2 regions of the Streptomyces sp. DSM 40868 genome follow, and region 2 is predicted to be linked to the other one. Evidence: riboswitches for the same ligand, from Rfam matches in the RefSeq annotation. Region 2 holds a riboswitch; the other holds the start of a gene.
The links. Region 2 has a riboswitch for glycine ahead of gcvP (aminomethyl-transferring glycine dehydrogenase). Riboswitches for the same ligand answer to the same signal wherever they lie in the genome.
Positions count from the first base shown of each region.

Region 1: linked by a shared signal. The riboswitch ahead of gcvT (glycine cleavage system aminomethyltransferase GcvT) and the one ahead of gcvP (aminomethyl-transferring glycine dehydrogenase) in region 2 are both predicted to bind glycine.

Region 1 covers NZ_CP050504.1:6,031,988-6,043,539, forward strand. The annotation lists gene HB370_RS27550 (NAD(P)-binding domain-containing protein) at 1-118, shown strand, start outside; gene HB370_RS27555 (glycoside hydrolase family 25 protein) at 179-730, opposite strand; gene HB370_RS27560 (phosphatidylinositol-specific phospholipase C domain-containing protein) at 768-1,796, opposite strand; gene HB370_RS27565 (hypothetical protein) at 1,850-2,992, opposite strand; gene HB370_RS27570 (hypothetical protein) at 2,979-3,386, opposite strand; gene HB370_RS27575 (L-serine ammonia-lyase) at 3,457-4,824, opposite strand; gene glyA (serine hydroxymethyltransferase) at 4,929-6,194, opposite strand; gene gcvH (glycine cleavage system protein GcvH) at 6,209-6,586, opposite strand; gene gcvT (glycine cleavage system aminomethyltransferase GcvT) at 6,723-7,841, opposite strand; glycine riboswitch at 7,997-8,101, opposite strand; gene HB370_RS27595 (AAA family ATPase) at 8,280-8,948, shown strand; gene HB370_RS27600 (enhanced serine sensitivity protein SseB) at 9,015-9,794, shown strand; gene HB370_RS27605 (enhanced serine sensitivity protein SseB C-terminal domain-containing protein) at 9,935-10,759, shown strand; gene HB370_RS27610 (ABC transporter permease) at 11,110-11,552, shown strand, end outside.
Region 2 covers NZ_CP050504.1:1,800,673-1,812,224, reverse strand. The annotation lists gene HB370_RS08120 (mannose-1-phosphate guanyltransferase) at 1-504, shown strand, start outside; gene HB370_RS08115 (DUF881 domain-containing protein) at 671-1,588, shown strand; gene HB370_RS08110 (small basic family protein) at 1,585-1,917, shown strand; gene HB370_RS08105 (DUF881 domain-containing protein) at 1,923-2,804, shown strand; gene HB370_RS08100 (FHA domain-containing protein) at 2,995-3,825, shown strand; gene HB370_RS08095 (MerR family transcriptional regulator) at 3,871-4,608, shown strand; gene HB370_RS08090 (bifunctional nuclease family protein) at 4,694-5,167, shown strand; gene HB370_RS08085 (MerR family transcriptional regulator) at 5,430-6,113, shown strand; partial or broken gene HB370_RS08080 (DNA polymerase IV) at 6,271-7,599, shown strand; gene HB370_RS08075 (PRC-barrel domain-containing protein) at 7,890-8,261, opposite strand; glycine riboswitch at 8,381-8,475, shown strand; gene gcvP (aminomethyl-transferring glycine dehydrogenase) at 8,651-11,536, shown strand.

The DNA of each region.
Region 1 (11,552 bases), 4.2 Mb from region 2:
CGACTCCTGGCGCCAGCAGCCGGACACCCCGGTCTACGCCCTGCGGGCCGGCGTGGACGCGGTACGGGAGGCGCTGCGGAAGGCGTCCCCGGAGCGCCCGGCGGACTTCCGGTACTGAGAGGTACCCAGCGGTCCTGAGGGGTGCCGGGACGTACCGGGAAGGCCCGCCGCCCCGCCGCTAGGGCGTGGCCCAGTCGCGCAGGTCGTCCCTGTCCGCGAAATGGGCCACGTTCTTGTCGTGGGGCTCGCTGGTGTACTGGTGGAACCGCCACTTGGCCTTGATCCGGGGCTTGCCCGCGGCGACGTAGTCGGCGATCCACAGCCCGTCCCCGGCGTTGGACGTGGTGTCGATGTTCAGCCAGAAGTGGCGGTTGCAGTAGAGCACGACCCGGTTGTCCGGCCGCATCTCCTTCAGCTTGCGGATGAAGCGGTCCTTCTCCGCGTTGCTCGCGTGGGTCCCCTCACCGGTGTTCTCCCAGTCGACGGCGAGGATGTCGCCGGGGCGGTCGGGGGCGTGCCGCAGGAAGTACTCGGCCTGGGCGGTGATGTGGCCCGGCCACAGGAAGTGGTAGAAGCCGACGACCAGGCCCGCGTCGCGTCCCCGCTTGGTCTGGGCCGCGAGCCTGGGATTGACGTACGAACGGCCCTCCGTCGCCTTGATGAAGACGAAGGAGAGGCCGTCCGTGGCATAGGAGGACTGGAAGGCGCTGACGTCGATGCCATGGAGCATGCAGGGGTTGTGCCCTGTGCGCCCGTGGCCGGAACATTCAGCCCCGGGTCGTCACCGAACCGAGTACGGACGCGGACTTCGCCGACCAGTCCGAAGTGATCAGGCTGGCGTGGCCCTTGGCCAACAGTGCGAGCCGGGCGGCGACTTCGGCGTCCGTGGGGTTGGTGGAGGAGATCGCCGGGGACACGTTGTGGGCGTCGGTGGCGATCAGGATGTAGTGGTTCGCGGAGTAGAACGACGTGTCGTAGCCGTTGTTGACGTAGGTCGCCGCGTCGCCGTCGAAGAACACGAACCAGGGGCGGATCGAGGCGTCGTAGCGGCTGGTGCGCGGGTCGCCGTTCGCCGCGCCCAGCACCGCGGGGAAGGCCTGGGCAGCGGAGATGTTCCCGGCCGCGGCCAGGTCGCGCAGGTGGTCGCCGTACTCCTCGTCCGTCCAGTAGCTGTCGAACGGGTTGGCCTGCTCCACCGTGCCGGGGATCAGATCGAAGAGGAACTTGCCCTTCAGCGAGTCCCGGGCCGGCCAGGCGTCGGCCTTCGCCGCCGCGTCCAGCGTGGCGTACGTGCCGCCGAGCAGATCCGCCGGTTTGTAGACATCGCCGCCCAGCTTCTGTGCGACGAGCGTGTCGAACTCGTCCGGGCCCATGCCCGCCTTGTCGTTGAAGCCGGCCTTCATCTCCACCTTGACGACGATCGGCGGATGGTCGGGGTGGAGCCGGTTCCAGGCGGCCATGTTGTCCAGACAGCTGCCGAGGTCCTGGTTACGGCTCTTGCTGTACAGCTCGCTCGGCGTCTTGGCGGCCTCGCAGTTGTTGTCGTTGCCCAGCGGGTTGCTGTGGCTGACCCGCCAGCGGTGGCTGATGCTGTCGACGTACACGTCCAGCTCCAGCAGCGAGGCCCCGGAGTCCAACGCCTGCGCGAAGTACGGGTACTTGTCCTTCTCGTACGCGTTGTGCGTGCCGATGGCCGTCGTCTGCGAGAACTTCGGTGACGCCGCCTCGGCGTTCACCGGCGCCGCCGCCAGTACCGCGGCCCCCGCGAGCGCCACCAGCCCTCTCACCCCACGCATGTCCGAACTCCCTTTCGCCGACGCCGAGTTGGCGGCAGCCTAGGGCTGATCGGTTACCGCGTGGTAGCCCCTGGAGGAACATCGGCCTCCGTACCCGGCGAACGCCACCACAGGCTCGCCGTCCCGTCGGCCCCCACGGTGGCCACCAGCCGGGCGTCCGGACTGAACGCGAGCGCGGTGACGCGCTCGGCCCCGTCACCGAGCGGACGGCCCAGCGGACGGGGACGCGCGCGGTCGGTGACGTCCCACAGCCGCACGGTCCGCGCGGAGTCGACGGTCGCCAGCAGCCGGGCGTCGGGACTGAAGGCGAGCGCGGTCGTGCGTTCCCCCGGGCCGCCGAAGGCGGGACCCGCCGCCTCGGGGTGCCGGGGATCCGACACGTCCCACAGCCGCACCGACCCCTCGGCGCCGGCGACGGCGAGGGTGCGGCCGTCGGCGGAGAACTGGGCGGCGGCGACCGCCTGGCGCAGCCGGCTCAGGGTGGTCAGCCGCAGCGGCCGCCCCGCGTCCAGGCGCAGCTCCGCCAGCCGGGCGGAGCCGGTCGTCCCCGAGTCGGCGAAGACGACCCGGTCCCGGCCCGCCGCCACCGCCTTCACCTCCATCGGGGCAGCGTCGACGGACCACCGCGTCACCCCCGAGCCGACGGCGAGCGCCCGCACGTCGGCCCCCCCGGCCGCCACCAGCGTGCGGCCGTCCGGACTCGTCGTGGCGGCCGTCACCCGGCGCACGCCCGCCGGGACCGGGACCCGCTTGGGATGTCCGGGATCCGCCACGTCCCAGGTGCTGGCCGCGGACCGGGTGACCGTCACCAGCAGCCGGCCGTCCGGGGTGAACGCCAGCGCCTCGGCCCGCCCCCGCGGACCGAGCCGGCCGGCGGCGGTCAGGCTCCAGTGCTCCGGGCCGGGCGCCTGGGCCTGCCCCGGCGCCACCCCCCGCCAGGGGCCGGGCAGCACCGCGGCGGCCGTCAGGCACGTCAGGGCGACCAGCCAGGCGGTGAGCAGTCCCGGGAACCACCGGCCCCGCCACCCCGGCCGGTGCCGTGCCGGCACCGGTGTCACCGCCACCGGCACCGGGCGCGTCCCCAGGGCGGCGATCAGCCGCATGCCGGGGCCCGCGTGCCGCACCGGCGGCAGATCGGCAGGCCGCATGGCCAGCGCCAGCACCAAACGGCCGAGCGCGCTGTCAGCTCGCAGCACTGGACCCCCTCGGCTGCGACAGCGCCTCTTCGGCATCCGCGCCGGCCTGCCGGGCGGTGGGCAGCGGGGGCTCGGGCTGCTGACCGGTGCCCGCGCCGGTGATCGGGATCGCCTGGAAGAACTTCGCCACGACCAGCGGGGTGGTCACCCCCACGGCGAACGCGGCGGTCGCGTTCGGCAGCTGACCGGAGTTCCCCAGCGCCGCGGTGAGACCGAACCCGGCGAACAGCCGCAGCCCGATGGCCACCAGCATCACCGGCCGGTCGGCGCGGGTGCGCCAGGGCCAGCGCCAGCGGCTGCGCGGACCCGTCGGACGCATCAGCGCCGAGAGGTTGAGCGCTTCGGCCACACTGCTGCCGAGCAGTCCCCACAGCGCGGGGTACAGGTCGATCACGCCACCGATGGTAGCGATGAGTGACGCGAATAAAGCTATTTGTGACGGTGTGGTCGGAAATCGTACCGGTTCAGCACTCGATGATGTTCACCGCCAGGCCGCCCCGGGCCGTCTCCTTGTACTTCACGCTCATGTCCGCGCCGGTGTCCTTCATGGTCTTGATGACCTTGTCCAGGGACACCTTGTGCGAGCCGTCGCCGCGCATCGCCATCTTCGCGGCCGTGACCGCCTTCACCGCGGCCATGCCGTTGCGCTCGATGCACGGGATCTGGACCAGGCCGCCGACCGGGTCGCAGGTCAGGCCCAGGTTGTGCTCCATGCCGATCTCGGCCGCGTTCTCCACCTGCTCGGGGGAGCCGCCGAGCACCTCGGCGAGCGCGCCCGCCGCCATGGAGCAGGCGGAGCCCACCTCGCCCTGGCAGCCGACCTCGGCGCCGGAGATGGAGGCGTTCTCCTTGAAGAGCATGCCGATCGCGCCGGCGGCGAGCAGGAAGCGGACCACGCCGTCCTCGTCCGCGCCCGGCACGAAATTGATGTAGTAATGCAGCACCGCCGGGATGATGCCGGCCGCGCCGTTGGTGGGGGCCGTCACCACCCGGCCGCCGGCCGCGTTCTCCTCGTTCACCGCCATGGCGTAGAGCGTGATCCACTCCATGGCGTGCGCCAGCGGGTCGCCCTCGGCGCGCAGCTGCCGGGCCGAGACGGCGGCGCGGCGGCGCACCTTCAGCCCGCCGGGCAGGATGCCCTCCCGGGACATGCCGCGCTGGACGCACTCGCGCATCACCCGCCAGATCTCCAGCAGGCCCGCGCGGATCTCCTCCTCGGTGCGCCAGGCCCGCTCGTTCTCCAGCATCAGCGAGGAGATCGACAGGCCCGTCTCCTTCGTCAGGCGCAGCAGCTCGTCGCCCGTGCGGAACGGGTACTTCAGGACCGTGTCGTCCAGCACGATCCGGTCCGCGCCCACCGCGTCCTCGTCCACCACGAAACCGCCGCCGACCGAGTAGTACGTCTTCGTCAGCAGCTCGGCGCCCGAGGCGTCGTACGCCCACAGGGTCATGCCGTTCGCGTGGTACGGCAGCGCCTTGCGGCGGTGCAGGACCAGGTCGTCGTCGTAGGAGAACGGGATCTCGTGCTCGCCGAGCAGCGCTATCCGGCCCGCCTGCCGGATCTTCTCCACCCGCTCGTCGGCCGTCTCCACGTCCACCGTGCGCGGCGAGGCGCCCTCCAGGCCCAGCAGCACCGCCTTCGGGGTGCCGTGGCCGTGGCCGGTCGCGCCGAGCGAGCCGTACAGCTCGCAGCGCAGGGAGGCGACGGAGCCGAGCAGCTCCTCGTTGCGCAGCCGGCGGGCGAACATGCGCGCCGCGCGCATCGGGCCGACCGTGTGGGAGCTGGACGGGCCGATGCCGATCGAGAACAGGTCGAAGACCGAGATGGCCACGGAGGACTCCTCAATACGGGGGTGGTGCGAAAGGGTCGGTACAGGGGCGCGGGCACCGCGCACGCCGGTACTCCCAGTGTGCGCGGTGCCCCGCGAAACGTGACTTACTTGCTCAGACCCGGGTACAGCGGGTGCTTGTCGGCGAGCGCCTTGACGCGTGCCTTGAGCGCCTCGGCGTCGTACGACGGCTTCAGCGTCTCGGCGATCACGTCCGCGACCTCGGCGAAGTCCTCGGCCGCGAAACCGCGCGTGGCCAGCGCCGGGGTGCCGATGCGCAGACCCGAGGTGACCATCGGCGGGCGCGGGTCGTTCGGGACGGCGTTGCGGTTGACCGTGATGCCGACCTCGTGCAGCCGGTCCTCGGCCTGCTGCCCGTCCAGCTCGCTCTCGCGCAGGTCCACCAGGACCAGGTGCACGTCCGTGCCGCCGGACAGCACGTTCACCCCGGCCTCGCGCACATCGGCGGCGGTCAGCCGCTCGGCGAGGATGCGGGCGCCGTCCACCGTACGGCGCTGGCGCTCCTTGAAGTCCTCGCCCGCCGCGACCTTGAAGGACACCGCCTTGGCCGCGATCACGTGCTCCAGCGGACCGCCCTGGAAGCCCGGGAAGACGGAGGAGTTCAGCTTCTTCGCGAAGTCCTTCTTCGCGAGGATGATGCCGCCGCGCGGGCCGCCGAGCGTCTTGTGGGTCGTGGAGGTGACCACGTCGGCGTACTCCACCGGGTTCGGGTGCAGACCGGCGGCGACCAGGCCGGCGAAGTGCGCCATGTCGACCCACAGGTACGCGCCGGTCTCGTCGGCGATCCGGCGGAACTCGGCGAAGTCCAGCTGCCGGGGGTACGCCGACCAGCCCGCGATGATCACCTTCGGGCGGTGCTCCTTGGCGAGCCGCTCCACCTCGTCCATGTCCACCAGGCCGGTCTCGGCGTCCACGTGGTAGGCGACCACGTTGAACTGCTTGCCGGAGAAGTTCAGCCGCATGCCGTGGGTGAGGTGGCCGCCGTGCGCCAGGTCCAGGCCGAGGATGGTGTCCCCGGGCTGGGCCAGCGCGAACAGGGCCGCCTGGTTCGCGGAGGCGCCGGAGTGGGGCTGCACATTGGCGTACTCGGCGCCGAACAGCTCCTTCACCCGGTCGATGGCGATCTGCTCGGCCACGTCGACGTGCTCGCAGCCGCCGTAGTAGCGACGGCCCGGGTAGCCCTCGGCGTACTTGTTGGTGAGGACCGAACCCTGCGCCTCCATGACCGCGAGCGGCGCGAAGTTCTCGGAGGCGATCATCTCCAGCGTCGACTGCTGGCGGCTCAGCTCGGCGTCGACCGCGGCGGCGATCTCCGGGTCCAGCTCGTGCAGGGGCGTGTTCAGGACAGTCATGGGGCTACGACTCCTCAGCCGGCGGTGAAGGCGGTGTACTCGTCGGCGGAGAGCAGCTCCGCCGGCTCCTCGGTGACGCGCACCTTGAACAGCCAGCCGCCCTCGAAGGGGGCCGAGTTCACCAGCGACGGGTCGTTGACGACGTCCTCGTTGACCTCGGTGACCTCACCGGTGACCGGCGAGTACAGGTCGGAGACCGACTTCGTGGACTCCAGCTCGCCGCAGGACTCGCCCGCGGTCACCGTGGAGCCGGCCTCGGGGAGCTGGACGAAGACGACATCGCCGAGCGCGTTGGCCGCGTGCTCCGTGATGCCGACCGTCGAGACGCCGCCCTCGGCGTCCGACAGCCACTCGTGCTCCTTGCTGTAACGCAGCTGCTGGGGGTTGCTCATGGCCTGAATTCTCCTGTACGCGCGGGAGTGATGGTGACGGGGGGACTGACGAAACCGCTGGTGAGCGGGCGAATGTGCGCAGGCTCACGCGCCGCCTCGGACCGGTGCCCCGGGCCGGCGCGGGCGCGGGCGGCGGTTACTTCTGGCGCTTGTAGAACGGCAGCGCCACGACCTGGTACGGCTCGTGGGTGCCCCGGATGTCCACGCCGACGCCCTCGGTGCCCGGCGCCGCGTGCGCCGCGTCGACGTAGGCCATGGCGATCGGCTTGCCCAGGGTGGGGGAGGGGGCGCCGGAGGTGACCTCGCCGATCACCTCGCCGCCGGCCACCACGGCGTACCCGGCGCGCGGCACCCGGCGGCCCTCGGCGACCAGCCCGACCAGCACCCGGGGCGGGTTCTGCGCGGCCCGCTCGGCGGCCTCGGCCAGCGCCGCGCGGCCCACGAAGTCGCCCTCCTTGTCGAACTTGACCACGCGGCCCAGCCCGGCGTCGAAGGGGGTCAGGGAGGTGCTCAGCTCGTGCCCGTACAGCGGCATGCCCGCCTCCAGGCGCAGCGTGTCGCGGCAGGACAGCCCGCACGGGACCAGTCCGACGCCCTCGCCGGCCTCGGTGAGCGCCTGCCACAGGCGGACGGCGTGCTCCGGCTTCACGAACAGCTCGAAGCCGTCCTCGCCGGTGTACCCCGTACGGGCGATCAGCGCCGGGACGCCGGCGACCGTGCCGGGCAGCCCCGCGTAGTACTTCAGGCCGTCCAGGTCGGCGTCGGTCAGGGACTTCAGGATGCCGGGGGACTCGGGGCCCTGGACGGCGATCAGCGCGTAGGCGTCCCGGTCGTCGCGGACCTCGGCGGCGAAGCCGGCCGCGCGCTCGGTGAGGGCGTCCAGCACCACCTGGGCGTTGGAGGCGTTGGCCACGACCATGTACTCGGTCTCGGCCAGCCGGTAGACGATCAGGTCGTCCAGGATGCCGCCGTCGGCCTGACAGATCATGGTGTAGCGGGCGCGGCCGACGCCGACCGAGGCGATGTTGCCGACCAGGGCGTGGTTCAGGAAGGCGGCGGCCTCGGCACCGGTCACGGTGATCTCGCCCATGTGGGAGAGGTCGAACAGACCGGCCCGGGTGCGCACGGCCGTGTGCTCGTCGCGCTCGGAGCCGTAGCGCAGGGGCATGTCCCAGCCGGCGAAGTCGGTCATCGTCGCGCCCAGCGAGCGGTGCACGGCGTCGAGCGCGGTATGACGGAGTTCGGTACTGCTCATCGGTCGGTCGTCTCCCAGGGCAAAGGACGGGCGAGGAACGTTCCTCCCCATCTGTCATCGGAACCTGAGAGGTTCGCCGCCACCGCCACGGGGACGATCACGGCTTGCACCTTGGGTGGAGCCGCCGGCGACGGCGGCCCGCTTTTCAGATGTGCCTCGCCCGCGCGGTAACGGGGCCTGAGAGATTCAAGGGAGGGACTTGCTCCTTCGGCGCCCCTGGCGGCCCCGAGGGGGCCCGGGGACTCTCCCGCGCGGATTCAAACGGCCGGTATGCAGTTGGCGGGCTCATCATTGCACGCCACACCCCGGCCATCCAGAGCGTGCCGCTTGTGACCGACCTGTGGCCGTACGCACACGTACCGCCGACCGTTCTCCATTACCTTCCCTTTACATAGAACGGGCATGGGATCGACCGAGCCCTTCGGGAGGACGATCACGGTGAACAGGACCTCGGCCTACGCCGCCCACGCCGGCCTCGCGGTGCCGGGACAGCCCTCCCCGGCGGTCCGCGAACGCGGCGCCGGCCACCCCGCGCCGGTCGTCCGCGATCTGCGCGACCGGGCCGGCCGCAGCCCGCACGCCCTGCTCTTCGGCCCCCGGGATCTGGTCGTCGTCACCGGCCTGCCCGGCAGCGGCAAGTCCACCCTGATGCACCGCGCGGTCACCGGCCGCCGCGTCGACTCCCAGGACACCCGGGACCGCTGGCAGGCCCGCGTCCCCGGCTTCCTGCCGTACGCGCTCTACCGCCCCCTGGTCCGCCTCGCCCACTACGCCGGACTGCGCCGGGCCCTGCGCACCGGGGAGGGGCTCGTCGTGCACGACTGCGGCACCCAGCCGTGGGTGCGCGCCTGGCTGGCCCGCGCGGCCCGGCGCCGGGGCGGCACCCTGCACCTGCTCCTCCTCGACGTCAGCCCCGAGACCGCCCAGCAGGGCCAGCGCGAGCGCGGCCGGGGCGTCTCCCGCTACGCCTTCCGCCGGCACCGCCGCGCCACCGCCCGGCTGCTGCGCGCGGTGGAGCAGGGCGAGCTGCCGGCCGGCTGCGGCGCGGCGGTGCTGCTGGACCGGGACGCGGCGGACGTCCTCGCCCGCGTCGGCTTCACTCGGTGAGGCACTGTCACCGCCACCCGCTAGCCTTCATGGTCACAGCAGTGGTTCCCAGCAGGCGGTAGGCACATGGACTTCCCGGCGGACTTCCCGGCACAGGCTCACCCGCACCCGCACGGCGGTTGGCCCGGCAACGAGCTGGAGGAGGTGTTGTCGGCCTCCCTCGGCATCCCCGCGGCGGGCGGCCGGATCCTCGAGGTCCTCGGCCGCAGCTTCCTGTGGATCCCGCTGCCCAACGGCGGAGGGCCGGACAGCGGCCCGCTGGACCTGCCGACGCTCGACATCGACGGCCAGGCGTACGTCCCGGTGTTCAGCTCCGAGGAACAGTTCCGCCAGGTGGCCGGCTCCCACATGGCGTACACCATCGCCCCGGCGGTGGAGTTCGCCCGCGGCCTGCCCCCGCAGGTGGGCATCGCCGTCAACCCCGAGGGCGTGGTCGGCATACCGCTGCCGCCCCAGGCCGTGGCCGAGCTGTGCCGGGTGGGCCGCACCCCGCTGGACGGACCCAATACCGGCGGCCGGGTCCGCCTCTTCGAGCCCGACTGGCAGGACGACCCGGTGGACTTCCTCGCCGCCGCCTCCGCCGAGTTCGCCGAGACCGGCGTGGTCCTCACCGCCCGCCGCTGCCTGGCCGCCGTCGAGACGGCCGACCCGGCGATGTTCGTGGGCGTCGAACTCTCCCAGTGGGAAGGCGACCTGCGCGCCCTCCCCCTCCAGGCCCTCGGCAAGGCCCTCGCCGAGGTCCCCGTCAAGTGGCCGGTCAACCTGGTCCTCCTGGACGTGACGGACGACCCGGTGGCGACATGGCTGAAGACGAACGTCCGCCCGTTCTACACCTACGCCCACTGAACCGAGCCCCATAGGGGCGCGGGGAACCGCGCGAGGAACCCTCCCCACACCCGCACACGCGTACGAACGCCAAGGCCCCGAGCTGCTAGGCGCATAAGCTGTGCTCAAACGCCGGGTCAAAAAAAGAAGGGGCACACCAGGTGAGCGCGAGCCACAGCGGCAGCGTCGAGCACATGCTGCGCCAGGTCACGCCCGGACGCTACGACGCCTACGAGGCCTTGCTGCGCGCCCTCGCCACCCCCACCACCGGCCAGATCTTCATGCTCCTGTGGCACGGCCAGGCCGGCGCCCCGGACGCCCAGTACGGGAACATGGAGGTGGACGGCTTCCCCTACGCCCCCTGTGTGACCTCCGCCCAGGAGCTGTCGGCCAGCGGCTGGAACCGTTCCTACGAGGTGGCCGACGGCCTGGACGTGGCCCGCACCCTCTACCCCGACCACTACGGCCTCTGGCTCAACCCGCACGCACCGGGCGGCGGCGTCGGCATCCCCTGGCCGGACCTGCGCCGCATCGCCACCGGACTGGACCGCCAGCCCGCCGGCCCGCTGCGCCTGTCCGAGCCCGGCATCGAGATCCCGCAGTTCTACGCCCTGCTCGCGCAGAACGCGCACCGCACGCCCGCGCTGCGCTCGCTGCGCCGCGCCTGGGTGCAGCCCGCGCTCGGGGCGCCCTACCTCGCCATCGGCCTGGACGTGTACGACACCTCGCCCGCCGCGGTCGACTCGGTGCGCGCCATGATGCAGCAGTCCATCGGCGCGGTCCCGGAGGGCCTGCCGGTCTCGACGGTCGCCATGACCGACGACCACGACCCGGTGGTGATGTGGATGCGGGCCAACGCGCGCCCCTTCTACGACCGTGAGGCGCACGCCCCGGTGCCCCCGCCGCAGCCCCCGCTCCAGGTGCCGGCCCCGCCGCAGGCCCCGGCCGGCGGCTACGGTTATCCGCCGGCGCACGGCGGCTACTGACCAACGTGCCGCGGTGACAGGTTTGTTGACCGGCCCGCACAATGCACGGGAGCGGGACGCTTCTGCGCGCGTAGACTTCGGCCGAACCTCCCGAACCGTGTAGATTCACCGATCTGTCCCAACTGGCCCGCGTCCGGGGGCCGTTACCCACTGTTCGGATAACGGAATCCCCCGCACTGCATCACGGTTGCGCATACTTTCGCCGTCAGCTCTGGCGGGTGATCACAACGACGCTGAAGACTCGCGACTCAGACACGAGGCCCGAGGCCTTGTGATCGATGGCAAGTCGACAAAGCCGCAATCCGCGGCAGGCGCAGGCCGGTCACCACCGGCGAGAGGGGTCGCTCACCGTGACCGCACCGATCGAGACCACCGGGGCGGCAGCCGAGGCGCAGCCGGAGGCTGTGCTGGAGGGTGCCGGTAAGGGGCAGATCGAGGGTCGTTCCCTGGGCCAGATCGCCTGGACCCGGTTCAAGAAGGACAAGGCCGCCGTCGCCGGCGGCGTCATCGTGATCCTGCTGATCCTCCTCGCCGTCCTCTCCCGCCCCATCCAGGCCCTGTTCGGCCTCGACCCCAACGCCTTCCACCAGGACCTGATCACCCCGGACACCTCGCTGCCCACGGGCAGTTGGGGCGGCATGAGCGCGGACCACCCGCTCGGCGTGGACCCGAAGTTCGGCCGGGACATCGCCACCCGCATCCTGGAGGGCTCCTGGGTGTCGCTGGTGGTCGCCTTCGGCGCCACCATCCTGTCCAACGTCATCGGCGCGATCATGGGTGTCATCGCGGGCTA
Region 2 (11,552 bases):
CGGATCGCCGAGCAGGTGGCCGCCTACCACGGCACCCAGGTCGAGTGGACCACCACGTCGCCGGACGACCTCACGCGCGTCGGGCGCGAGGAGGGCACCATCTTCGGCGGCGACGGCAAGGGCGGGTTCATCGTCCCCGAGTTCAGCGGCGTGTACGACGGCACGGCGGCCTTCGTACGGCTCATCGGGCTCGTGGCGCGCACCCAGCTCACGCTGAGCCAGATCGACGCCCGTATCCCGCGGGCACACGTCCTCAAGCGGGATCTGGCGACGCCGTGGGCCGTCAAGGGCCTGGTGATGCGGCGCGTGGTCGAGGCCGCCGGGGATCGCTTCGTCGACACGACCGACGGTGTGCGCGTGGTGGAGACCGACGGGCGCTGGGTGATGGTGCTGCCCGACCCGGCCGAGGCGGTCACCCATCTGTGGGCGGAGGGCCCCGACGACGCCTCCGCGCAGGCCCTGCTGGACGAGTGGTCGGCGGTCGTGGACAGCGCCGGCCGCTGATCGGGCACAGGCCCGGGGCCGTCGGCACGGCGGCCCCGGGCGATACCGAACGGCTCGGGACGGCGTGGAGCCTCCGCACGCGCGCGTGCCGGACAAGTGTCCCCCAAGGGGGCCTGTCCGGCACGCCGGTGGGGCCGTTCGGAGGTACTGCTCGCGACATGCGACGATGTGCGGCATGCCGCAGCAACCCCCCGTTCGGAGCAGCCCCGCGCGGCCGCAGCGCCCGGACGCCTCCATGTCGTTGATCACCAACGTCATGGACCACAGCCTCGACGACGGATACGCCGAGGCCGCCGCCCGGCGGAAGTCCGCGGGCGAGGGCGGTCTGCCCAAGACCCTGCGGGCCAAGCTGGGCCTGGCCGCGGGGCTGGTCCTCGCGGCACTGGTGGTGACCGTGGGGGCGGCCCAGGCGCGGGTGTCGGCGCCCGTGGTGGCCAAGGAGCGCCAGGAGCTGATCGACCGCGTCGACAGCGAGACCGCGGACGCGGACCGGCTGGAGAGCACCGTCGACAAGCTGCGCGACGACGTCGACGCGCGCCGGCGGGCGGCCCTGAAGTCGAGCGGTGACAGCGCCGAGGCGGATCTGGTGGGCCTGCTGTCGGGTGCCACCGCGGTGCACGGGCCCGGCGTCAGACTCGTCGTGAACGACGCCAAGGAGAACGCCGGCGGCGCGGATGGCTCCAACCCCCGGGACACCTCGGGCTTCTCCGACACCGGCCGGGTCCGGGACCGCGACATGCAGCGCGTCGTCAACGGACTGTGGGCGTCCGGGGCCGAGGCGGTCTCCATCAACGGGCAGCGGCTGACCGCCCTGTCCGCGATCAGGGCCGCGGGGGACGCGATACTGGTCGACAACAGGCCGCTGGTGCCGCCGTACACGGTGCTGGCGGTGGGGGACGGGCAGAGGTTGAGCACCAGGTTCCAGAACAGCGCCGACGGCCTGTATCTGCACGCCCTGGAGGAGAACTACGGCATCCGCGCCACCATTTCGACGGAGGGCGAGGTCCGGTTGCCCGCCGCCCCCAGTGTGATCGTACGTACAGCACAGCCGAAGTTCGGGAAAACCGGGAAGGGCACATCGTGATCGCCGTACTGGGCCTCGTCGTGGGAGTCGTGGCCGGCCTGTTGGTCCGGCCCGAGGTTCCGGCGGTCGTCGAGCCGTATCTGCCGATCGCCGTCGTCGCCGCGCTGGACGCCGTCTTCGGCGGTCTGCGGGCCATGCTGGACGGCATCTTCGACGACAAGGTCTTCGTGGTGTCGTTCCTGTCGAACGTGGTCGTCGCCGCCCTCATCGTGTTCCTGGGCGACAAGTTGGGCGTGGGCGCGCAGCTGTCCACGGGGGTGGTGGTCGTCCTGGGCATCCGGATCTTCTCCAACGCGGCGGCGATCCGACGGCACGTGTTCCGGGCGTGACCTCCATGAGCGACCAGAACGAGCGGAACACCGGGAACGGACAGAACCCCCAGGGCGAGCCGGACGAGCGGCCGGAGAACCGGCTGCGCAGGGAGCTGCCGGCCGAGGTGCCGGTGCCCGCGCCCGGAACCGGTCCGCGGGCCGAGGAGCGGCCCGCGCAGCCGCTGACGGGCCGGCAGCGGCTCGTCAAGGGCCTGTGGCCGCCGCGTTTCACCCGGGCGCAACTCATCGTCGCCGTGCTGCTGTTCGGCCTCGGCTTCGGCCTGGCCGTGCAGGTGGCGTCGAACAGCGACACCGACAGCGCGCTGCGCGGCGCACGTCAAGAAGATCTTGTACGCATCCTCGATGAACTGGATTCGCGTACTCAGCGTCTTGAGGACGAGAAGCAGGGACTCGAAAAGCAGCGTCAGGAACTGCAGAGCAGCTCCGACCAGGCCGCGGAGGCACGCCGGCAGACCGCCGAGAAGGCGAGGCAACTCGGCATCCTGGCGGGCACCGTGGCGGCACAGGGTCCCGGCATCACCATGACGATCGAGGACACGAAGGGGACGGTCAAGGCGGACATGCTGCTCGACGCGATCCAGGAGTTGCGCGCGGCCGGCGCGGAGGCGATCCAGGTCAACGGGGTCCGGGTGGTCGCCGGGACCTACTTCGCCGACTCCGACAGGAGTGTGAGCGTCGACGGGAACAAGATCAACGCGCCGTATCGTTTCAAGGTCATCGGCAAGCCGCAGGACCTGGAGCCGGCGCTGAACATTCCTGGAGGCGTGGTGCAGACTCTGGAGAAAGAGCAGGCCACGGCGACCGTCGAGCGGTCGGACAAGATCGTCGTGGACGCCTTGCGGCGGGCGGAGCGGCCTGACTACGCTCGGTCGTCCTCCCAGTGAACCGGCGGTGCATGGGGCCCGTCGGGCAGGGGCATGAGGTTGCGGGGGGTCGGCGCACCGAAGGGGTGGTGCGTGGTGGAAACTGTCTGGTGGATACGGACGTTGTGAGAATGTCCGGCTCGGCCGGTGTAGGCAATCAGGGTTCGTCCTGCCCCACGGGCGGGTCTGTTTCGGTCAAGGGGAATCGCCCGTGAAGTTGTTTGCGAAGTTGTTCGGCAAGAGCGCGCGAGAGGGCAGCGACAACGCGACCGCTCGCCATCGCGCACAGCCTGACGCGGAGGGCCAGCGCCCGCTGTTCCGGGACCAGGTCGCTGGTCCGGGCGGTGACATTCAGGGAGGTCAGGGCGCGGCGTCAGTTGACCCTGCCCAGTCCGGCGGCATAGGTTTCGGGCAACCGTCAACCTCAGGTACGGGTGGAGGGTTCGCCTCCGGCCCGTACGCGTCCAATGCCCCGGCGGGGCAGCCGCGGCAGGAGGATCCGTCGATGTCGGTCCTGGTGTGTACGAGGTGCGGTAACCGCAATCCGGAGAACGCGCGGTTCTGTTCCCACTGCGGGGCGCCGCTGCGTCCCGGGCTGACGCCGGAGCGGGCCTCCGAGACGACGTCCACGATCTCGATCTCCGGGCTGGAGGCGTACGACTCCGAGGCGACCGGCCAGACGCCGCTGCCGATGCTCTCCCCGGAGGCGCAGGCCGCGGTGGACGCGCTGCCGCCGGGCTCGGCGCTGCTCGTCGTGCGCCGGGGGCCGAACTCGGGCAGCCGCTTCCTGCTGGACAGTGACCTGACGACGGCCGGCCGGCACCCGCAGAGCGACATCTTCCTGGACGACGTGACGGTCTCCCGGCGGCACGTGGAGTTCCGGCGCTCTCCGGACGGCTCCTTCACGGTGGCCGACGTGGGCAGCCTGAACGGCACGTACGTCAACCGCGAGCGCATCGACCAGGTCGCCCTGTCGAACGGTGACGAGGTGCAGATCGGCAAGTACCGGCTGGTGTTCTACGCGAGCCGGCAGGGCTACTGACCCGCCCCCGGACGGTTGTCCGGGGGAACCCCAGAGGGAAGGTCCATGCTTCAAACACCGAGCGGCGGTGCCGGAAGCGGTACCGCCGCCAGGGACAGTGGGCTGATGAGCATCGGCACGGTGCTGAACGTGCTGCGCGACGAGTTCCCCGAAGTCACCATCTCCAAGATCCGCTTCCTGGAGTCGGAGGGGCTCGTCGAGCCGCGGCGGACCCCGTCGGGGTACCGCAAGTTCAGCGCCGGGGACGTCGAGCGCCTCGGCCACATCCTGCGGATGCAGCGGGACCACTATCTGCCGCTCAAGGTGATCCGGGAGCACTTGGACGCCATGGAGCGGGGCGAGGCCGCCCCGCTGCCCCTGGTCGGGCGCCAGCGCACCGCGCAGGACGCCTCCGCGACCGTGGAGGGCCCCACGGTGGCCCGGGTGGGCAGGGCCGAGCTGCTGGCCGCGGCGGACATCGACGAGGCCGAGCTGAAGGAGTGGGAGTCCTACGGGCTCATCGCTCCGCTGGAGGACGGGGCGTACGACGCCGAGGCCGTCACGGTGGCCGCGCTGGTCGCCGAGCTGGGCCGGTTCGGGATCGAGCCGCGCCACCTCAGGGTGATGAAGGCCGCCGCGGACCGTGAGGCGGGCCTGGTCGACCAGATCGTGGCCCCGCTCAAGCGCCACCGCAACCCGCAGACCCGCGCGCACGCCGAGGCCCGTACGAAGGAGCTGGCGGACCTCACGATGAAGCTGCACGCGGCCCTGGTGAAGACCGCTCTCGGGCTTCGGATCCCGTGAAGCGGGGGGTTCTCGGGCGGCCGGATCGGGCACCTGTTCCCGGCCCGACTACCCAAACGTCCCGGGCACGGCCTAGGGTTGCTGTGTGAACGAGCTCGATGTCGTAGGTGTCCGGGTCGAAATGCCCTCCAACCAACCGATCGTGCTCCTGCGCGAAGTGGGGGGCGACCGCTATCTCCCCATCTGGATCGGGCCGGGGGAGGCGACGGCGATCGCCTTCGCCCAGCAGGGCATGGCCCCCGCGCGACCGCTGACCCACGACCTGTTCAAGGACGTGCTGGAGGCCGTCGGCCAGGAGCTGACCGAGGTGCGCATCACCGATCTGCGAGAAGGTGTCTTCTACGCGGAGCTGGTGTTCGCCAGTGGGGTCGAGGTCAGCGCCCGCCCCTCCGATGCCATAGCGCTGGCTCTGCGCACCGGCACGCCGATCTACGGCAGTGACACGGTGCTGGACGACGCGGGCATCGCCATTCCCGACGAGCAGGAGGACGAGGTGGAGAAGTTCCGGGAGTTCCTGGACCAGATCTCCCCCGAGGACTTCGGCACCAGCAGCCAGTGAGCGGCCCGGCCGGCCCGTCGGAACAGGGGTTCTGCCCGACGAGGCCGGTGGCTTCGGCACGGCCGGCGTCCTGGCACATGCCTGCGGCAGTGTGAGCGTCCTACGGCCCGCCGCGAGCGCATTCGGCTAGCCTTTCCCCGCGGTGGGACACGGGAAACCACTCCTAGGGTGATTATCACTCGGCGTGCCGAGTGTGGCGATCGTTGACGCACCCCTGGTGACTGCCTACCGTCGAGAAGGCAGGTCAAGGACGGAGGTCGGCGTGAGAACCAGCGGCGACGGTACGGTCGGGGGTGCCCCGGGACGCGGTTTCGGGGAGAGCGGTCCGTACCCGCCCCCGAGTTCGCGGCTGCGCTCAGGCGGGGGACATGCCCATCCCGGCGGCGCGGTGGAGCACGCTCCGCAGCTGCCGACGGCGGTGCCGAACGGCGGAGGGGTGGCGTCCATGACGTCCGAGCAGATCGGCTACCGCGGGCCCACGGCCTGCGCTGCCGCCGGCATCACGTACCGACAGCTGGACTACTGGGCCCGCACCGGTCTGGTCGAGCCCAGCGTGCGGCCCGCCTACGGGTCGGGCACCCAGCGGCTGTACAGCTTCCGGGACGTCGTCGTCCTGAAGATCGTGAAGCGCTTTCTGGACACGGGTGTGTCCCTGCAGAACATCCGCACGGCCGTGCAGCACCTGCGGGAACGCGGTTTCCGTGACCTGGAGCGGATGACCCTGATGAGCGACGGCGCCACCGTGTACGAGTGCTCCTCGCCGGACGAGGTCCACGCCCTGCTCCAGGGCGGTCAGGGCGTCTTCGGGATCGCCGTCGGCGTGGTGTGGCGGGATGTGGAAAGCGCCCTCTCCCAGCTGCACGGCGAGCGCATCGACACCGGTGAGACCCTGGTCGGGCACAACCCCGCGGACGAGCTGGCGCGGCGCCGCAACCGGGCGGTCTGACGCGCCGGCGTCCGGGCGTCCGACACGAGTACGTCCCGGTGGGTGACGCGGTGGGTGACGTGTCACGCTCAGGCGTCCGGCGTCGTGACCGGCCGGTTTCGCCGAGGGGCGCCCCGGTGCCACCGCGTTGTCAGTGCCGTGGTGCAGCATCGGAGATGTGAGAAACGCGCCCACGATCCTGCATCTCGACATGGATGCCTTCTTCGCCGCGGTGGAGCAGGCGTCCAAGCCGAGCCTGCGCGGGAAGGCGGTCGTCGTGGGCGGGCTCGGACCGCGCGGTGTGGTGGCCACCGCGTCGTACGAGGCACGGGTGTTCGGGGTCCACTCGGCGATGCCCATGGCGCAGGCGCGCCGGCTGGCACCCAACGCCGCGTATCTGGTGCCGCGCTTCACCCTGTACCGGGCGATCAGCGAGCAGGTGATGGCGCTGCTGCGGGAGCTGTCGCCGCTGGTGGAGCCGCTCAGCCTGGACGAGGCGTTCGTGGACCTGGAGGCCGGGGGAACGGCCTGGGACGAGGAGTCGGCGCGCCGGGCCGGGGAGAAGCTGCGGGCGGACATCCGCGCGGTCACCGGGCTCACCGGTTCGGTGGGGCTCGCCGCCTCCAAGATGCTCGCGAAGATCGCCTCCGAGCAGGCCAAACCGGACGGACTGGTGCTGATCGAGCCGGGTACCGAGCGGGACATGCTGGCGCCCATGCCGGTGCGTACGCTCCCGGGGGTCGGGCCGGCCACCGGGGACCATCTGCGCAGAGCCGGGATCACCACGGTGCGGGAGCTGGCGGAGGCGGGCGAGGACGAACTGGTCCGGCTGCTCGGCAAGGCACACGGGCAGGCGCTGTACGCGATGGCCCACGCCCGGGACGAGCGGCCGGTGGTGGCCGAGCGGGAGGCCAAGTCGGTGTCGGTGGAGGACACCTACGACGTGGACATCCACGACCGGCTGCGGGTCGGCCTGGAGGTGCAGCGGCTGGCCGACCGGTGCGTGCGGCGGCTGCGCGGGGCCGGGCTGTCCGGGCGGACCATCGTGCTCAAGGTACGGCGGTACGACTTCTCGACCCTGACCCGTTCCGAGACGCTCAGAGGGCCCACGGACGATCCCGCCGTCATCCGCGAGGCGGCGGCGCGGCTGCTGGACTCCGTGGACACCACCGGTGGGGTACGGCTGCTCGGGGTCGGGGTGTCCGGGCTCGCCGACTACACCCAGGAGGACCTGTTCGCGCAGGCCATGCCGGTGCGGGTGGTGGAGGAGCCGGAGGAGGCCGCCGTCGAGGCCGAGGCGGAGCAGCCGGAGGCCGCGGAGCGGCAGTGGCGGGCCGGGCAGGATGTGCGGCATGCCGAGTACGGGCCCGGCTGGGTGCAGGGGAGCGGGCTGGGGAGGGTGACGGTGCGGTTCGAGACGCCTCAGTCGGAGCCGGGGCGTGTGCGGACGTTCTTTGTCGACGATCCCGCCCTGTCGTCTGCGGAGCCGTTGCCGTTGGTCGCGGATCCTTCCCACCCGCCCACCTGTCCCGGTCCGCCGAACAGCGCCCGCCGCGGGGTTCCGCCCCGGACCCCGGAGGAGCGCCGCGACCGGGAAGAGCCGCGCGGGCGGGCGGAGTCGCGTGGCGGGCCGGATGAGGTCCGTGGCTCTGGAGGTGTTCGGGTGACCGAAGAGGTCTGTGCCACGGAAGAAGCCGGCGATGGTGGAAGGGCCTCCGTGCCGGGAGAGGTCCGGGCTCGGGGGGACACCCGGATATGGGAGCGGGAGGAGGGGCCTGGGCGGGAGGAGTCGCGTGGTCAGGTTTCCTCCGAGCCCGCCAGTCTGCCGAAGTCGTGGTCGGGGAGCGGGGGAGAGGAGGCCGTGTCGAGGCCGTAGTGGTGGTAGAGCTGGAGTTCCTGCTCGGGGGAGAGGTGGCGGCCCACGCCGAAGCCGGGGGCGTTCTTGATCAGGGCGCGGTCGAAGGGGACGCGCAGGGCGCCGTCGACGAGTTCGCTGGGTTCCAGGGGCACGAAGGCGTCCCGGGAGAACAGGCCGGTGCGTATGGCCGCCCATTCGGGCACGCCGGTCGCGTCGTCCAGGTACACCTCATCGATGGTGCCGATCTTGGTGCCGTCGCGGTCGAACGCCTTGCGGCCGATCAGGCTGCGCGGATCGATGTCGGTCTGCACGGTCCCTCTCCCTCCACGTGGTCGCAACTCATCCGTAAGCACTACGAAAGAGCACATTGGAGGAGGCGGCCACTCGAAGGCTGCCCCATTGACCTCGCTGGTAGGCTGACAGCGGCTGCTGACCCCGCGCGGGAGAGTCCTCCGACCACCTCGGAGGCGCCGAAGGAGCAACTCCTCCCCGGAATCTCTCAGGCTCACGTACCGCGCGGACGAGGTCACTCTGGAAAGCAGGGCGGGCGTCGACGGCTCCCGCCCTCGCCGACGGTGAAAGCCGGAGCCCGCGGGGTATCCGGTGAAGCTCTCAGGTGCAGATGACAGAGGGGGAGGCCGTCGGGGTACCCGCGCCGGGGTGCCCCTCGCAGGTCGCGTCAGACCAGGAGGCCTCCGCAATGACCGCCCATCGCATTCCGCTCTCCGAACTCGAAGCGGGCATCCCGTTCGAGCAGCGCCACATCGGGCCCGACCAGGAGGCGCGGGCCAAGATGCTCGCGCAGGTCGGATACGGCTCGCTGGACGAGCTGACCGCGGCCGCGGTCCCGGATGTGATCAAGAACGCCGACTCCCTGGACCTGCCGGGTGCCCGCACCGAGGCCGAGGTGCTCGCCGAACTGCGTTCGCTCGCCGACCGCAACCAGGTCCTGCGCTCCATGATCGGCCTGGGCTACTACGGCACCTTCACCCCGCCCGTCATCCTGCGCAACGTCATGGAGAACCCCGCCTGGTACACGGCCTACACGCCGTACCAGCCGGAGATCTCCCAGGGCCGTCTGGAGGCCCTGCTGAACTTCCAGACGATGGTCGCCGAGCTGACCGGGCTGCCCACCTCCGGCGCCTCCCTGCTGGACGAGGGCACGGCCGCCGCCGAGGCGATGGCCCTGTCCCGGCGGATGGGCAAGAACAAGAAGGGCCTGTTCCTGGTCGACGCGGACGCGCTGCCGCAGACCATCGCCGTGATCGAGACCCGTGCCGAGCCGACCGGCGTGGAGGTCGTCGTCGCCGACCTGTCCGCCGGCATCCCTGCGGAGATCGCCGAGCGTGAGATCAACGGCGTGCTGCTCCAGTACCCGGGTGCCTCCGGTGCCGTACGGGACCTCAAGCCCGTCATCGACCAGGCGCACGAGCTGGGCGCCCTGGTGACCGTGGCCGCCGACCTGCTCGCCCTGACGCTGCTGACCTCGCCGGGTGAGCTGGGCGCGGACATCGCCGTGGGCACCACCCAGCGCTTCGGCGTGCCGATGGGCTTCGGCGGTCCGCACGCCGGCTACATGGCCGTACACGAGAAGTTCGCGCGCAGCCTGCCCGGCCGTCTGGTCGGCGTCTCCGTCGACGCCGACGGCCACAGGGCCTACCGGCTCGCGCTGCAGACCCGTGAGCAGCACATCCGCCGTGAGAAGGCCACCAGCAACATCTGTACCGCGCAGGTGCTGCTCGCCGTGATGGCCGGCATGTACGCCGTCTACCACGGGCCCGAGGGCCTGAGGACCATCGCGCGGCGCACGCACCGCTACGCCACCCTCCTCGCCGAGGGCCTGAAGGCAGCCGGTGTCGAGATCGTCCACGGCGCTTTCTTCGACACGGTCACCGCGCGCGTGCCCGGCAAGGCCGCCGGGATCGTCGCCGCCGCCCGGGACAAGGGCGTCAACCTGCGGCTGGTCGACGCCGACCACGTCTCCGTGGCCTGTGACGAGACCACCGACCGGGCCGGGCTGGACGCCGTCTGGTCCGCCTTCGGTGTCGAGGCCGACATCGAGGCGCTGGACGCGACCGCCGAGGACACCCTGCCCGAGGCGCTGCTGCGCACCGACGACTACCTCACCCACCCGGTCTTCCACCAGCACCGCTCCGAGACCGCCATGCTGCGCTACCTGCGCAGGCTGGCCGACCGCGACTACGCGCTCGACCGCGGCATGATCCCGCTGGGCTCCTGCACCATGAAGCTCAACGCGACCACGGAGATGGAGCCGGTCACCTGGCCCGAGTTCGGGCAGCTGCACCCCTTCGCGCCCGCCGAGCAGGCCGAGGGCTACCTCACCCTCATCCGCGAGCTGGAGGACCGTCTCGCCGAGGTCACCGGCTACGACAAGGTCTCCCTCCAGCCGAACGCCGGCTCGCAGGGCGAGCTGGCCGGTCTGCTCGCCGTACGCGGCTACCACCGCGCCAACGGCGACGACCAGCGCACCGTCTGCCTGATTCCGTCCTCCGCGCACGGCACCAACGCCGCCAGCGCCGTGATGGCCGGCATGAAGGTCGTCGTCGTCAAGACCGCAGAGGACGGCGAGATCGACGTCGAGGACCTGCGCGCCAAGATCGAGCAGCACCGCGACGAGCTGGCGGTGCTGATGATCACCTACCCGTCCACGCACGGTGTGTTCGAGGAGCACGTCGCCGACATCTGCGCCCGGGTCCACGAGGCCGGCGGCCAGGTGTACGTCGACGGCGCCAACCTCAACGCGCTCGTCGGCCTCGCCAAGCCGGGCCACTTCGGCGGCGACGTCTCCCACCTGAACCTGCACAAGACCTTCTGCATCCCGCACGGCGGCGGCGGTCCGGGCGTCGGTCCGGTCGCGGTCCGGTCGCACCTCGCGCCGTACCTGCCGAACCACCCGCTCCAGCCGGAGGCCGGCCCGGAGACGGGTGTGGGCCCGGTCTCGGCGGCCCCCTGGGGCAGCGCGGGCATCCTGCCCATCTCCTGGGCGTACGTCCGGCTGATGGGCGGCGAGGGCCTGAAGCGGGCCACCCAGGTGGCCGTGCTGTCGGCGAACTACATCGCCAAGCGCCTGGAGCCGCACTACCCGGTGCTCTACACCGGCCCCGGCGGCCTGGTCGCGCACGAGTGCATCATCGACCTGCGCGCGATCACCAAGGCGACCGGCGTGAGCGTGGACGACGTCGCCAAGCGCCTGATCGACTACGGCTTCCACGCGCCGACCATGTCCTTCCCGGTGGCAGGCACGCTGATGATCGAGCCGACCGAGTCGGAGGACCTCACCGAGCTGGACCGTTTCTGCGACGCGATGATCGCCATCCGCGCGGAGATCGAGAAGGTCGGCTCGGGCGAGTGGCCCGCGGAGGACAACCCGCTGCGGAACGCCCCGCACACCGCGGCCGCGCTGAGCGGCGAGTGGGCGCACGCCTACAGCCGTGAGCAGGCCGTCTTCCCGGCCGGTGGCTCGGCCGCCGACAAGTACTGGCCGCCGGTGCGCCGCATCGACCAGGCCTTCGGCGACCGCAACCTGGTGTGCTCCTGCCCGCCGCTGGACGCCTACGAGGACTGAGCGAACCGCGCTGTTC